2 regions of the Paenibacillus sp. FSL W8-0186 genome follow, and region 2 is predicted to be linked to the other one. Evidence: predicted binding sites of a transcription regulator. Region 2 holds the regulator's gene; the other holds the start of a gene.

Region 1 (8,059 bases), 530 kb from region 2:
TCCACCATAGTAATTTCCAGTTCACCCTCATCCGGAAAATCATCAAAGCTTGACTCTACGGCGAGGGATTCCTCTGTAGTATTCCCCCAAAAACGCTCTTCAGAAATATCAACTATTCCCTGCGGTTCCTGTAACCGCCTTCCGCCCTTCCCTGAAGGTGGCTGTATCCCGCGATTGCCGTATTTTCCATTCATCGAGCCGCCCCCCTTCCGCATTATGCTAATGCTTGCTTGCATATTATATCACGGTGGTCACTTCCAAAATAAAAGCGCTCTGTTCTGGCTTCGCCAGAATACAGAGCGCCTAAATATTGCTAAATTATTATTCTTCGAAAAGCGCCTGCTCTTCCTTCGCATCTTCTTCGAGCTCGCTTGCGGAAGCCGAAGGCACGACCGTCGACAACTGGCTGGCTTCGCGAATTTTCAATTCAATGGCATCAGCAATCTGGGTATTCTCCTTCAAAAATTGCTTCGCGTTTTCGCGGCCTTGGCCTAAGCGCTCGCCCGAATATGAATACCAGGCTCCGCTTTTATCGACAATATCAAGCTCTACGCCGATATCGATAATGCTGCCCTCTCTTGAAATGCCCTCGCCATACATAATATCGATCTCCGCCTGCTTAAACGGAGGAGCCACCTTGTTCTTGACGACCTTGACCCGGGTACGGTTACCAACCATGTCATTTCCCATCTTGATCGTCTCTATGCGGCGCACGTCAAGACGAATGGTGGAGTAGAACTTGAGAGCCCGTCCGCCAGGGGTTGTCTCCGGATTTCCGAACATCACGCCGACCTTCTCGCGCAATTGGTTGATAAAGATCGCAATCGTCTTGGACTTGCTGATCGCTCCTGACAGCTTGCGGAGCGCTTGAGACATCAATCGAGCCTGCAAGCCCACATGAGAATCTCCCATTTCGCCCTCAATTTCCGCTTTCGGGACAAGCGCCGCCACGGAGTCGATAACGATAATGTCGACAGCGCCGCTTCTTACGAGCGCCTCTGCAATTTCAAGCGCCTGCTCCCCGGTGTCCGGCTGGGAAAGAAGGAGCTCGTCGATATTTACGCCAAGCTTGCTGGCATAAGATGGATCCAGCGCATGCTCCGCATCGATGAATGCGGCTTGTCCGCCGATTTTTTGAACTTCGGCAATGGCATGAAGCGCCACTGTCGTCTTACCTGAGGACTCAGGACCGTATACTTCGATAATCCGGCCACGCGGCAGCCCGCCTGTGCCAAGAGCTATATCTAATGCAATCGAACCACTGGGAACAATTTCCACCTGCATATGAGTGGATTCGCCCAGCTTCATAATCGAACCTTTACCGAATTGCTTTTCTATTTGACGAAGCGCCATATCCAGCGCTGCACGACGATCTGACAATCAGCTCACATCCTTATCAAATTGATTAAATGTAGGACTTTACATTAATAATTGTACCTTGTTTTGGAACGTTTGCCAAGCATTTTTTCGAACATATATTCGGGTCTCAACCCTCCCAAACCCTCCCTTACCGTAAGGGAGGGCCCCCGCAGGGCTTGCAGCCCTCGGGACTCCCGCAAATTGGACTAACGTAGGAGTTACAGAGACGCTCCTGCCCGCTGTCCCCTTTGGGGATGCGCTCTACTTTTGGCGCGTGGATCGCTTTTCCCCCTTCGGGTACGTCTTACTTTGGGTTCACCCGGGTTACCTGAAACACCCTGCTCAAGGAGCTGCGGTCGAGCACCCGGGTAGCTTTAGCTGGAATGAGCCGCTTGCTCCCCTTCGGGTCCGCTCCTGGTTTGGCGCTCCTGCATGTTGGAGACGGGAGCTGGTGTGGGTGCGTTTCCTTCTACTTCGTGCTGGGCGGCGCTCTCCCTTCGGGATTCGCTTGCTTTTGGCGCACTGCTTAAACTTTCCTTTGACGGTGCTCGAGGAAAGCTAACCCACTTAGGTGATTCGTTTGCAGTTAGTACCTTCTACTTCCTGCTCCGTGGGAGCTCTCCCTTCGGGATTCGCTTATTCTGGAATGATAATAAAGGGATAAGTACCCATATTTAAAATCAACATCAACCAGCCATGGCCATGGCAATTAACGAAAAAAAGAACCGCAGCGCAACAAATCAGTTAGGCTACGGTTCTTCCGTAAATCCATTATACCCCGAAGCTTATTCCATTTGCAAATGCAATCGCGAACAGCTATGCATGATCAGCGGTCAGCAGTTTCCTTAAGCTGTCTCCACAGATGATAGAGTACCGTCTTGGCAGAACGAATCCGGATCGTCTCCCGATTCCCCTTAAGATTCAGCTCAAAAACGGCAGTATCTTGTCCGCGGCGGGAGATGGCAATATATACGAGTCCCACCGGCTTGCGCTCCGAGTAGCCCGGACCGGCCACACCGGTAATCGACAGACCGAAATCCGTGTCAACAATCATGCGCACCTGCTCGGCAAGCACCTTTGCAGTTTCGGCGCTGACGGCGCCGGGAGCATTTTCTCCCTCCAGCATGTCATGGGGAACGTTGAGCAGCTTCTCCTTCATCTCATTAGAATAGCATACGATACCGCCGTGGAAGACTGCAGCGCTGCCTGGAATAGAGGTGATGGTCTCCATGAGCAATCCGCCAGTGCAGCTCTCGGCGCAGCTCACGGTCAGATTCAGCTCTGTAAGCATGTCCACGATCGTCTTCTCGATCGGCACATCCTCTGTTGCATATAGATGGTCGCCAAGCCGCGAGCTGATTTCCTTCTCCATCACTTCCAGCTTAGCCATCGCTTCGCTTTCTGAATTCGCCTTTGTAGTAATACGCAGTGTAACCTCGCTCTCCTTCGCGTAAGGCGCTACGGTCGGATCACTTTGCTTTTCGATTAGATCGAGAACGCGGGTCTCCAATGCCGACTCGCCGATCCCGGCAAATTTCAGCATCTTCGAATAAATCGGCTGTTCATGGGTCAGCACATGCTGCAATATCCATGTGGCCGCCTGATTTCGGAACATTGGCATCAATTCTTTCGGAGGACCGGGTAATACGATATAGAACTTCCCGTTATGCGCAATGGCGTTCCCTACGGCCAGTCCTGTCTCATTGGGCAGCGGCGTGGATCCGTCAATCGCATGCGCCTGGCGCCGATTATTCTCGGTCATCGGAATATTGCGCCCTTGAAAGAACCGGTCGATATTATCCATGGCCATCCTGTCGTAGTGCAGACCTCTGCCTAGCACAGAAGCTAACGCTTCCTTGGTCAAATCGTCCTGTGTAGGGCCGATGCCCCCTGAGAATATAAGCACATCCGCCCTCGATTCGGCGGTTTGAATCGCTTGACGCAGACGGTCCATGTTGTCGCCGACAACCGTTTGGAAATACACGTCGATACCAAGAGACGCTAATTCCTGAGATAAAAATTGCGCATTTGTGTTCACAATTTGTCCAAGCAAAAGCTCGGTGCCTACAGCGATGATTTCTGCTCTCATCTCTCTCCCACGTCTCCTTCCACCAGCAAAATAAAGGCATTCTCATCTCTTTCACTTCATCAATCGTAATAGTTATGGCTGAATAGCAAAAGGTTGTTTCATTTATGCAATCCGTCACCTAATCAGCTTTTAGAGAATGAAAGCAAACTTTTGTTCTTCACAAAATAGTCGATGCCCGAATAAATCGTAATCAGCGTAGCAACCCAAATCGCAATTTCATCAAAGGGAAAACGGATCCACTCAAACGGAAAATTATTTAGGAGAAGAACGGATATCGCAATTATCTGAGCGATGGTCTTCGCTTTCCCCCACTTGCTGGCGGCAATAACCGAACCTTCCAGCAATGCGATTTCCCGTAGTCCTGTTACGGCAAACTCTCGGCTGATGATGACGATTGCAATGATGGCTTGGATTTCACCCATCGCAACCAGCGCTACCAGCACTGCGGCCACCAGCAGTTTATCTGCCAGAGGATCAAGCAGCTTGCCGAGGTTAGTCACTAAATTATGCTTGCGGGCAATATATCCATCAATTCCGTCCGTACTGGCAGCTACAATAAACAATATTGCCCCAATCAACTGGTTTACCGGCAGCGTATAACTGCCAAGCGACAGTTCATAAGACCACCACTCGAAGTCAACCAGCAAGAAGACCAGCATGACCGGGATCATAAAAATTCGGGCAATGGTTATGCGATTGGGTAAGTTCAAAGGACACCCTCCCCGGACATGTCGTATTCATAAGCATGCGTAATTCGTACCTTGGCGATTTCTCCAATGCCAACAGGACAATTCGTAACGTATACTTCACCGTCGATTTCCGGCGCATCATACTGTGAACGCCCGATATAGACGTCACTGCGGCCGTCATACCGTTCAACCAGCACATCCAGAACCTGTCCGACAAATTTGCCGGCATTTTGGTTAGAAACCTCGCGCTGAATCTCCATCAGCGTGTTGGCGCGCCACTCTTTAACCTCTTCCTCCACCTGATCCGGCAGCCTTGAGGCAGGAGTATCCTCCTCTTTGGAATAAGTAAATACGCCCAGCCGGTCAAATTTGATTTCCCGTACAAAATCGCATAATCTTTCAAAATCCTCCTCCGTTTCGCCCGGAAACCCAACAATCAGGGAAGTGCGCAGCGAAACATTCGGAATACGGGAACGAATTTTTGCGACCAGCTCGCGGATGTCGCGATTGCGTCCCGGACGGCGCATCCGTTTGAGGACCGCATCTTCACTATGCTGCAGCGGCATATCGATGTATTTGCAAATTTTAGGATTCGTCGCAATCATTTCGATTAACTCGTCGGTAAAGAAGCCTGGATAAGCATAATGGAGCCGGACCCACTCAATGCCTTCAACCTCCGTAACCCTATTCATCAGCTCGGCCAGCTTATATTCCCCATAGAGGTCGGTTCCGTAATTAGTGGAATCCTGGGCGATCAAGCTAATTTCCTTCACCCCTTGCGAAGCCATTAGCTCAACCTCTGCGATGATCGATTCGATCGAACGGCTGCGGAAGTTCCCCCTCATGATTGGAATGCTGCAAAACGTACAATTGTTATCGCAGCCCTCGGCAATTTTTACATATGTAGTATACTTGGCCGTCGATACTTTACGAGGGAGTACCTCTTCATAATTAAACACCGGATTCCCGACTTGAACCGGTTTTTTGCCCTTGAGCGCTTCATCAACAATCTGATTGATATTATAAAAATCCCCGGTTCCGACGATACCATCGATCTCCGGCATTTCCTCCATTAAGGCCTGCTTATAGCGCTGCGTCAAGCAGCCGGACACGATAAGCGCCTTCAGCTTCCCCGTCTCCTTCAAATCCGCCAAATCCAGAATCGTATTCACGGATTCCTCCTTGGCAGCGTCAATAAACCCGCACGTATTTACGATAATGACCGTGGCCTCTTCCCGGTCCTCTACAAGGCGGTAGCCCCGTTGATCGATCAGGCCTGACATAATTTCCGAATCAACCAAATTTTTCTCACAACCGAGCGTTACGATTTTCACTTTTTCAGTCATATGCAGTATCCCCCATTGAAATTAACCGATATACCCATTTTTCCCTACAAGTATAAGCTTTACGAACATACCATGTCAAAAACGTGTAAAGGTCTCTCACCGCGCGAGCCCGCGCAGCAAAAGACCACTTTTTCGTTACTATTTGAAGTTGGTAAATTGCAAATCCACCGAAAGATCGCCCTTGCGAAGCATTTGCATGACCTGCTGCAAATCATCTTTGCTTTTGCCGGTAACACGGATTTGGTCGCCTTGAATTTGGCTCTTCACCTTCAGTTTGGAGTCGCGGATCATAACATTGATTTTCTTCGCGTTCTCCGAATCGATACCCTGCTTCAGCTTTATGCGCTGACGAACGGTTCCAAGCGAAGCCGGCTCCACCTTGCCGTAGTCCAGGTTTTTGATCGGCAATCCTCTCTTGATCATTTTTGACTGCAAAATATCGATGACAGCTCCAAGCTTGTACTCGTCGTCTGACACGATCACCAGTTCATCCTTCTCGACTTTAAGCTCGCTTTTGCTCCCTTTGAAGTCGAAACGGTTTGCAATTTCCCGCTCCGTCTGATCGATCGCATTCGTAAGTTCCTGCATGTCCATTTTGGAGACGATATCAAATGAACTTTCAGAAGCCATAACTCTCCGTCCTTTCCTAATTTGCTTATATTTATTAATTATATGTAATCCCATGGGCAAAGTCCAACCTTGCGAATAGCAGCACCAGCTGCCGCCAACCAACATCATAATATATGTTTTCGCACCAAAACGCTCCTCGAACATTAAAGCCCGAAGAACGATTGGGGATATATTTGTCCTTTTGATTCACTCGATTTCACCCGGCGATGAGGATCCCTGAACATATCCAAAATGCCGAGCAGCATATGGGCGGTTCCAAAGCCAAATAAACCGTACCTCCATGCGCTCGGCATCAGATAATAGCCAAAAAGCGAAACGATAATGCCTAAACCCGGCGCGATCCAGCCAGCCAGGCCAATGCACACCTCACATGAAAATAGCTTGCAAATGCCTGCTGGTAACAGCAGGCATAGAAGACTATTCTGCCCGATGCATGGCGCGGTTATTCCGTGTCTGTATCTGTGCTGTCTAGGCCGGCCCCCGCTCCGTCACCGGTTGTGTCCATGTTGAGCTGGATCTTGGAAGTATTTTTGCCGTCCTCCACGACCTGGCCTGCAACGGTTATTTTCGTGTACGAAGAAGCTCCCGATTTGATATACATCCCCTCAGGACCTAACTCATAAGTGAGCACATCCCCATCCGACGTATTGTCAAAATACAGCTTCTCGCCATCTCTGCCGCCTTTGTACACCTCGACCCAGCTCTTGCCGGTTGCATTGATCACGACCTGCACCGGCTGCCCGCCAGGATTAATGACTTTGAAATTCGTCGTGCTTCCGCTTTTGCCGTCCGGCTGAACCACAACGTCCCCACTCGATTCTGTACCCGCGCCGCTATTCAAACCGCTACCGTTCTCCGCACCGTCTGGCGTGCTAGTATCCGTCTGGTTTCCGTCCGTACCGGCATGGGCATTACTGCCGTCCGGCTGGTTAGCATCATTAGCTCCCTGCGAATCCCCGTTAGAAGCTCCGTTCTGGCCTTTGTCGCCTTGCTTCGAGGGATTCTCCGATTGGGTCAATTTCGTCGGATCGGTCTCATTGTTCCTGTCCGCAGCCGGATTCTTGCCCCAGACTGCAAAATACATATAAATGACGATCAAAATCAGAATAGCAAAAGACCACATCAGCGCCGTAGACATCCATTTCGAATTGCGCTCGGACGTTTGTCTGCTGCGGCGCTTCTGCAGCACGGGCTCCATCGTCTGCTCCACCTGAGGAGCAGGCACGTCCTGACGATGCTCGTTCAGCAGTTCATCCGCATTTACTCCAACCGTTTCAGCGTATGTCTTTATAAAGGCCCGCACATAAAAACTCCCTGGCAACACCTTATAATCTCCCGCTTCGATGGCTTCTAAGTATCTTTTGCGAATTTTTGTCATATCCTGCACATCATCCAGTGACAAGCCTCTGGCAAGGCGGGCTTCCTTCAATTGCTGGCCCAAATTCGACACGTCCATCACCTCCTGCAAATAATTGAAATAGAATTATATTTTAAATTTAAAAATACAATTTGAAATGAAAGTAGCCTTCCGAATTAAATAACGTATTTCCCGGTACAATTGTTACGCTTCACGGCCGGTCATTATTCATGTGTACTATTTCACCAAAAAAAGACGACCAGTAACGCCATCTTTAATCGTCGTACTCAAAAAGACCTACAAATATATGTACTTCATTGTCAAAATCCCTTCATACAACACTAATTCGACAATATAGGCCATTATTCCTGCATTCATTGACAGAGAAGTGAAAAGTTTGCAGAATGAAAGCGAACAAGAACAATACGTGTTTTATGATATATAAAATATTTTCGAAAGGCAAGCACCTGTATAAAATGGTAGAAAAGCTCCCCATAACAGGGAGCTTTGCCTTTCGCAAACTATGCGTTTTCCTTAGCCAATTTCACCATCAGCCGGGCAATGGTCTTACGCTCTTCTTCATTTCCGA
Region 2 (8,059 bases):
GAAATATATCATTTGATGAATCAGCTTGTTGAGCAAGGCGTAGCCATTATTATGATTTCCTCGGAGCTGCCGGAGGTGCTGGGCATGAGCGACCGGATTCTGGTAATGAGCGAAGGGGAATTCGTACGCGAGTTCGATTGGCGTGAAGCGACGCAAGAAAATATTATGCAAGCCGCAACGGGAGGGAAATAACTATGCTACAAAATGAACTTCAAAAGCAGGAAGCTCCCGCAGCGAAAACGTCGCTCTGGGGCAGCCTATTCGGCAAAATGGACGTCCGCGCTTATACGATGGTTGGAGCGCTCGTACTCATTTGGGTCCTGTTCGGGATACTGGATCCTACATTTTTGACCGCACGTAATCTTTCTAACCTGTTTACGCAAATGTCAGTCACTTCGATTCTGGCCATCGGCATGGTGCTGGTCATTGTCGCGGGCCATATCGACCTGTCGGTCGGGTCAATTGTCGGCCTGACGGGGGGGATTGCTGCCATTCTGAGCAACTGGATGGGGCTTCCGCCTATCATCGTCATCGTCGGCACATTGGCAGCTGGGGCTGTGCTCGGGCTGGTGCAGGGCTGGCTCGTCGCCTATAAAATGATTCCTGCTTTTATCGTAACGCTCGGCGGGATGATGGTGTTCCGCGGCGTACTGATGGGCGTTACGGAGTCAATGACGATTCCGGTGTCCGATCCAGTGCTGGCCATGCTGGGCAATGCTTACTTTGCCAGAGGATTCGGGATTATTATCGCAGCGATCGCTATTGGATTGTTCGTGTGGAGTGCCTTTAAAAAGCGACGCTCCCGCCAGAAGTATGGCTTTGAGGTAGCTCCGCTTGGTGTGGATATTATTAAAGTAGCCGTAGTCTCTTTGATAATTGTCTCCTTTGTCCTGATCATGAACAACTACAAGGGCATTCCGTTCCCGATTATCTTTGTCATCGCGCTGGCCGTTATCTTCTATTTCTTGTCTACGAAGACGACGTTTGGACGACATATTTACGCCATTGGAGGAAACAAGGAGGCGGCCCGCCTATCGGGGATTAATATCCACCGGAAGACGATGATGATCTTCCTGCTGAGCGGTTTGCTCAGCTCGATCGCCGCTATCGTCTTAACGTCCCGCCTGGCCTCAGCGACGATCACCGCGGGAACGATGGCCGAGATGGACGCGATTGCCGCTTGCGTCATCGGCGGCACCTCGCTGATGGGCGGCGCGGGGACTGTCATCGGTGCGCTGATCGGCGCCCTGGTCATGACCTCGCTGGACAACGGCATGTCGCTGATGGGACTTGAATCGTTCTGGCAGTATGTGGTCAAGGGTTCCATCCTCGTCTTCGCCGTCTGGCTGGACATTTCCAACCGCCGCAAGGGTGTGAAATAAGTAGATTTAAGCTAATTGAATATGCTGTAAATCAAGACCTTGGGTTTCTCCTGATGGGGAGGAATCCGGGGTCTTTCATCATCCATTTGATTTTCATATTAATTTTCATTAAATTATTTATATGTAAATTTTACTGAAAGGGTTGAAAAGATGGCAGAAACCAAGCCAAGCATCGGAAAGACAAACAGGAGAAAGGAGAATTTAAGCAAACCAGTTGAACTTATTTCAAAGATCTTTTTTATCACCATAGGAGCGATTATCGCCGGGGTTGCGCTGGAGCTCTTCCTTGTGCCGAATGCAATTATTGACGGCGGAATTACCGGGATTTCACTTATGCTGACGAACATTACGAATATTCCGTTAGGGATTTTCCTTTTCGTGATCAACCTGCCTTTTCTATTTGTCGGCTATAGACAGGTCGGGAAGAAGTTCGCATTTGCTTCGCTGTACGGTATCGCGGTACTTTCTTTAACGACGGGTTATTTGCATCATGTGGAGGCTTTTACGAATGACAAATTGCTGGCCGTTCTATTTGGCGCGCTGTTACTCGGTCTGGGCGTCGGTCTGGTATTAAGGCTGGGGGGGACGACGGATGGTGCGGAAATCGTAGCTATCTTGATCTCGAAAAAAGTTAATGTTTCCGTAGGGCAGATCATTCTTATTATCAATATCGTTATTTTTATCGTGGCCGGCTTCCTGCTCGGTTGGGATTCGGCGATGTATTCGATTTTCACTTATTATATCGCCTCCAAGGTCATGGATATTATCGTGCAGGGTCTTGATGAATCCAAATCGGTAACGGTCATCACAAGGCAATATGAAGAAGTAGCGGAAGCTATTATGAATAGCCTCGGGAGAAGCACAACTTATCTGTACGCGAGGGGCGGAATCAGTAAAGAGGAAACTCAAGTGATTTACTGTGTAGTCAGCCGGCTTGAGTTATCCATGCTGAAGACGGTCGTTCGTGAAATTGATCCCAAGGCCTTCATTGCAGTTGAAACAGTGTCTGATGTAACAGGCGGCAGCTTTGCGGATGAAAAAGCGCATTGATGCGTTAAGGGAGGGTGCAGCCATGCTTCCCTAAAGGAAGTGGGCATGGGGTATTCTGCGTTGACGCATCGCTGTCAATCAGCGGTCCTGGGGCTTATGCTCCAGGGCTTACTGCTGTTTACAGCAGCTATTCATCTCAGCTATGATCGGGATAACAGTAGTACCAGGCAGAACGAGCAGGGTTACGTATAGATAAATCGTTGAACGAGGGGGAGAGACTTCATGGGAATAAGGGAAATAGTGATGATGGGGTTAATGCTGTTGGTCCTCATTTTGGCTGTCCTTGGCATAGCGGCTGCAATGGTGAAGAAGAAGCGGGCTGCGGAACTTCAGAGCAATGTCATTTACTTGCCTAAGAAGCGTACCTCCAGTAAAAGTTCGGATATGACCACTACGCGCAACCAGAAATGCTCCCGGTGCAACCAAGCGAAGAAGCTGGTGTTTTATTCGAATGACTTCGGCCATATTGCCGGTTTATGTAAAAATTGCAGAAAGGACATCGGGGATAAGCAGGAGCTATATCCGATATAATGCATGGATAGCAACATAATTAAAAAGAAAGAGCATACCCTCGCGGTAGCTCTTTCTTTGATTTGCTAGTGCAGATCACGGAACAGGCCGATGACTTTGCCCAATATAGTCACATGGGTCAAACGAAGCGGCTCCATCGTCGAATTCTCAGGCTGAAGGCGAATATGATCCTTCTCCTTGTAGAATGTCTTGACCGTCGCCTCGTCATCCTCTGTCATTGCGACGACGATTTCTCCGTTATTGGCTGTTTGCTGTTTCCGTACGATAACATAGTCTCCGCTATGGATTCCTGCCTCGATCATACTGTTGCCAACGACAGACAACATAAAGATTTCGCCTTCTCCGGCATAATGCTGCGGAAGCGGGAAATAATCCTCGATATTCTCGGTAGCCGTTATAGGAACACCGGCAGTGACTTTGCCGATGACAGGCACACGGGCCACGGAATGGGCAAACTGACCGATGCCTTCCGCATCGTCCTGCCCCAGCAACTCGATCGCTCTTGGCTTCGTTGGATCACGCCGGATAAAGCCTTTCTTCTCTAGCCGATCCAAATGACCGTGTACCGTGGAACTGGAAGCTAGTCCTACAGCTTCGCCGATTTCGCGCACGGAGGGCGGATAACCTTTCAATCTTACTTCAGAGCGAATAAATTCAAGAATAGCTTGCTGACGGCTAGAAACCTTCGACATAATCCATCAACCCCATTTAGTAACGTTTGGAAAAATTATAACATAGAACTTCCGTTCGTACAAACATAAGTTCTAAATAATGTATGGCAGAATTGAAATGCGGCTAATGCTATGAGGAAATACATTTCAATATAACTAAAGATCTATGTCGAAAAAAAGGGGAACAATTGTTCTAAAAAACTATTGAATCAAACAAATGTTCGTGTTATTATGAATTCAATTCATAAGAACATCTGTTTGGAGTGATAATATTATGTTGAGATACAGTACATATCAGAGCATTTATGATCGTAAGGCTGATTCGCGCAATGAGGGGGCGCTGCGGAAGGGTGCCGCCAGATTGAATGAAGCGATTGCTAACTCCATTTCGAATATATTTGCAAGAATAACTTTGTTTAAGTTGTTGGTGTTTATTCTGTTCGTAGTTATTGCCTGGGCTGGAATGGCGTCAGCGGTAGCCTCATCACCTGACCATGATGTTGTAGAATCAGAGTCCGTTGTGGTCAAGCGTGGCGACTCCCTGTGGAAGATTGCCGCAGCTCATAAACCGGGCAATATGGATACGAGGGTATATGTTACGGCGATTCAGCGGGCAAATGGCTTGGCCGGAAGCAATATTCAGCCAGGGGATATCCTCGTCCTGCCAACGAAATGAGTTTAGGTTCAGCTATTCATAAATATCGATTCATGTTCTAAATGTGCTTTACGCCAAAGAAGGAGCCGCAAGTCTTATTTGCGGTTCCTTCTTTGTGTTAGTTACGTATTAATTGTAATGTCGGGCGCAGAGATGGTTGGCGGGGTCGTTAAATCAGACGCGGCTCCAGCAAAGCTGGCGACCTCAAGCGTTACGGGCGTTCCGATGAGGAGATCTGTAGTGGCAAGCACCAAGCTTGCCGTCATAAGCGTAGATAAGGAGTTTTGCTGCAGAACTCCGTTGATATAGACGTTGAAATAGTCGTTAGCTGCCGTAATTGTGGGCAGATCCGTAATAGGAGCGTCATCGTCGTCCGTAAAGCTGGCAGCAAGAATCGTCGTCTCAGTGGCTCCAATCATGTCGGCAGTGATAGCAGCGAAGTAGCGCGTTGTAACGGGATTAATGGTCGTTGTAATTACTCCCCCGGAGGCAATCGGCGCGGAGGCGGTGGCTGTAAATACCGGTTTGATTACAGGCATGTATTCACCTCCTTTATTGTAGATTGACAAAGCGAGTGGTTATCGAATGCAGAAGCTGCCTGCTGTCGATCCAATATATAGAATGAAAGCTTGCGGGGGGGTGAAACGGCGATTAACGTCTGCACAAAAATATGGATTTAACGTTATCCGGCGTAGATATATGTCTACTCCTCTAAATCTACAGAGACATATGATATACAATTACTCAAACGCGGAAGGTGTTCATCATGTCTACAACTGCGGCCAAGCATAAGAGGAATGGTAAAGCGACAAATAGAAATACTGGAATGAAAGAGTTAATCAGACAAGGCTGCAATAAAAGAAGAAAAATTTTAATAAGAAAGAAGAAAAAATGCCGTCAGCGTTCCATGCGGAGAAATCAGCGATTTTGTTCAAGGCAGAGTGGAAGGATCATCCAGCGGATCATCGGGCAGGGGCCGCAAGTAGAACGGGGGGAGTCCTGCTCGCCGAGTCGAGCAGGGCTGGTGAGAGGGAATGGCGCACCAGGTCTGCCGGGAAAAGAGGGGACAGCGGGAGCACCTGGTCCGCAGGGAGAGTCGGGATTGCAGGGGGCGCCGGGCGCCATAGGGCAAGCGGGATTACCGGGCGCTCAAGGCGACCGAGGTATGCCAGGCCCTCAAGGCCCACCAGGGTCACAAGGTCCTGAAGGCCCACAAGGCTCCCCGGGCGAAGTTCCTGGAATAACGATCCTGCCGAGCGCCTTTCGTTATTTTTATTTTCCTCCCGAGGAATTGACAGGTACTGTCCGTATTCCGGCTGCCTGGTTTACAGATGATGACGGCAGCTTGGCTTCAGAGTTCCAAGGGATGGGGATGAACGGATATTCAAATTTATTCATTAATGGAGTCATGCAGGAGCGCAGCTTGTACCGTTTGACTACAGCGGATTTAACACTTATTCTTGAAGAAGATACTATATTGGCCGGGGCGCCGATTATCGTGGAGAACATCTCGTTTGCAGCTCGGATTCAATAGCTGAGTTCTTCAGAGTCTGGTATCTTGACAACCTTTATCAGTCATGTCAATGTTAAAGGGAATTCATGAATTTATGTGCAGGAGGAAACTATGGATATAGATGCAATGGTACGGCGTATTAATGAATTAGCGCGCAAGAACAAGGCTGAAGGACTAACGGAGGATGAAATGCTGGAGCGCGCTCAGCTCCGGGAGACGTACCTTCAGAACATAAGAAGAAATTTCCGTCAGCAGTTAGAATCAATTGAAGTGGTGGATAAATAAGGCCGGCCTATAGGTCCGGCTTTTACATAAGAGTAAGGAGGTTCAAATCTATGGAATACGCATATCTTGGCAAAAGCGGTTTGGCTGTATCACGGCTATGTTTGGGAAGCATGACCTTCGGCGGGCAGACAGATGAAGCGGAATCGGCCCGCATGATCGCCGCCTTTTTGGATCAGGGCGGCAATTTTATCGATACGGCCGATGTGTACACCGAAGGACGCTCTGAGGAAATCGTCGGCAAGTACATTAAAGACCGCCGTTCGGAAGTCATTCTCGCTACGAAGGTTCGGATGCGCACCTCTCCGGACGTGAATGGCTTCGGAGCTTCCCGCAAGCGAATCATGGACGGAGTGGATGCGAGTCTGAAAAGGCTGGGCACGGATTACATCGATCTTTATCAAATTCACGTCTGGGATGCGGATACGCCAGTTGAGGAGACGCTGAGAGCTCTGGATGATCTGGTGACCTCCGGCAAAGTACGTTACATAGGCTGTTCGAATTATTTGTCATGGCAATTAATGAAAAGCCTGGGCATCAGCGATTTCAGAGGGTACTCCCGCTATATTTCTTTACAGCAGCAGTACAGCCTGGTGAACAGGGAAGCGGACCGTGAGCTGGTCTCCTTATGCGCTGAAGAGAAGGTCGGCATCATTCCATGGGCTCCGCTTGGCGGCGGATTCTTGACCGGCAAATACCGCCGGGGCGAAACGCCGAGTGAAGGCCGCCTGGGAACCGCCAAAACAGGGGAAAGCAGCTGGCAGTACCGCGCAGAGGATAAGAACTTCGCGATTCTGGATACCGTATTGGCTGTAGCGGAAGAAACGGGCAAAACCCCTGCACAGGTCTCGCTCAATTGGCTGCTGGAGCAGCCATGCATCACGTCTCCGATTTTCGGTGCGAGCACATTCGCACAATTCGAGGAGAACATGGGTTCGGTCGACTGGAGACTGCCGCAGGAGCTGCGTCAACGCCTGGATGAAGCAAGCGCGTTGCCTGATGAATATCCCGCCCGGTTCCTGAACAAATTTAGGAGAAATATTTAAATCATCTAGGAGGAAGATGGATGGCTTCATTTGACAGAAAAGTTGAACGCAATCAGATGAAATTAAACAAGAAAGGGAAGAACCCGCAGGGCAATAAGGCCGGACGAACTGGCACAGGAAGCAGGATGGGAGCCCGGGGAGACGGGGATGTGTTTAAAGGCAGAAAAATCATCCTTCCATTACTGCTTATTTTGCTGGCTGGATTGTATGCAGGCGTTGCGCTGGCAGGCGGCAGTGCTGAGGTTAGCACAACGATGTTCTGGCTAACGATCGTCCTTTACGTCATTTTGGCCATAGCATTGTTCCTTAACAAGCCTTATTTGCGGATCAATAAAAATTATTTGTTCACGGCCAAGCTTAACCGGGACCGGATGCTGGAAGCGGGGCAAATTAGCAAAATCACAGCGACTCCAAATAAAATCACCATTACGCCGAAGGCCGGCGGACAGAACTGGGTGTTCTACCGTAAAAGAAATTTGTTCGATACGCCAGCGATGGCAGAACGGCTAGAGACTTTTGCGAAAACACATAAAGTGGATTTCGTTAAAGAATAAACAATTTATCGGGAGAAGAGAGGACAAGAGAACGAATGACAATCAAAGCGGTTTGTTTCGATTTGGATGATACCTTGCTATGGGACGAGCGCAGCGTAAGTGAGGCTTTTTCCGAAACCTGTTTGCAGGCTCAAAGAGCGGTTGGCACCGATCCGGCGAAGCTGGAGGAGGCCGTACGCAAAGAGGCTAGAGCGCTGTATGAATCGTATGAGACTTTTCCGTTTACCAAAATGATCGGGATCAATCCGTTTGAGGGGCTATGGGCTCATTTTTCGGCGGGAGAGCAGCCTGAATTCCGCAAGCTGGAGCAGCTGGCTCCCGTGTATCGCAAGGAATCCTGGCGCCGCGGCTTGCTTGCTTTAGGCGTAGACAACG

The links. Region 2 encodes LexA, which represses DNA repair genes until DNA is damaged. Its sites were predicted from a motif close to CGAACATATGTTCG; they were not measured.
Region 1: a site for LexA is predicted at 1,469-1,482, ahead of recA (recombinase RecA). Genes of this name have one in related genera too.

What each region holds. Positions count from the first base shown of each region.
Region 1 is NZ_CP150207.1:2,507,778-2,515,836, reverse strand. Features, by position in the region: gene MKX50_RS11335 (RecX family transcriptional regulator) at 1-194, opposite strand, end outside; gene recA (recombinase RecA) at 322-1,380, opposite strand; gene MKX50_RS11325 (competence/damage-inducible protein A) at 2,186-3,448, opposite strand; gene pgsA (CDP-diacylglycerol--glycerol-3-phosphate 3-phosphatidyltransferase) at 3,571-4,158, opposite strand; gene rimO (30S ribosomal protein S12 methylthiotransferase RimO) at 4,155-5,483, opposite strand; gene MKX50_RS11310 (YajQ family cyclic di-GMP-binding protein) at 5,622-6,113, opposite strand; gene MKX50_RS11305 (hypothetical protein) at 6,257-6,466, opposite strand; gene MKX50_RS11300 (RodZ family helix-turn-helix domain-containing protein) at 6,556-7,569, opposite strand; gene MKX50_RS11295 (DUF3243 domain-containing protein) at 7,992-8,059, opposite strand, start outside.
Region 2 is NZ_CP150207.1:3,036,067-3,044,125, reverse strand. Features, by position in the region: gene MKX50_RS13710 (xylose ABC transporter ATP-binding protein) at 1-192, shown strand, start outside; gene MKX50_RS13705 (sugar ABC transporter permease) at 195-1,382, shown strand; gene MKX50_RS13700 (YitT family protein) at 1,533-2,432, shown strand; gene MKX50_RS13695 (hypothetical protein) at 2,655-2,963, shown strand; gene lexA (transcriptional repressor LexA) at 3,029-3,655, opposite strand; gene MKX50_RS13685 (LysM peptidoglycan-binding domain-containing protein) at 3,909-4,310, shown strand; gene MKX50_RS13680 (DUF4183 domain-containing protein) at 4,412-4,828, opposite strand; gene MKX50_RS13675 (DUF4183 domain-containing protein) at 5,197-5,823, shown strand; gene MKX50_RS13670 (DUF896 domain-containing protein) at 5,914-6,087, shown strand; gene MKX50_RS13665 (aldo/keto reductase) at 6,138-7,130, shown strand; gene MKX50_RS13660 (hypothetical protein) at 7,151-7,684, shown strand; gene MKX50_RS13655 (HAD family hydrolase) at 7,720-8,059, shown strand, end outside.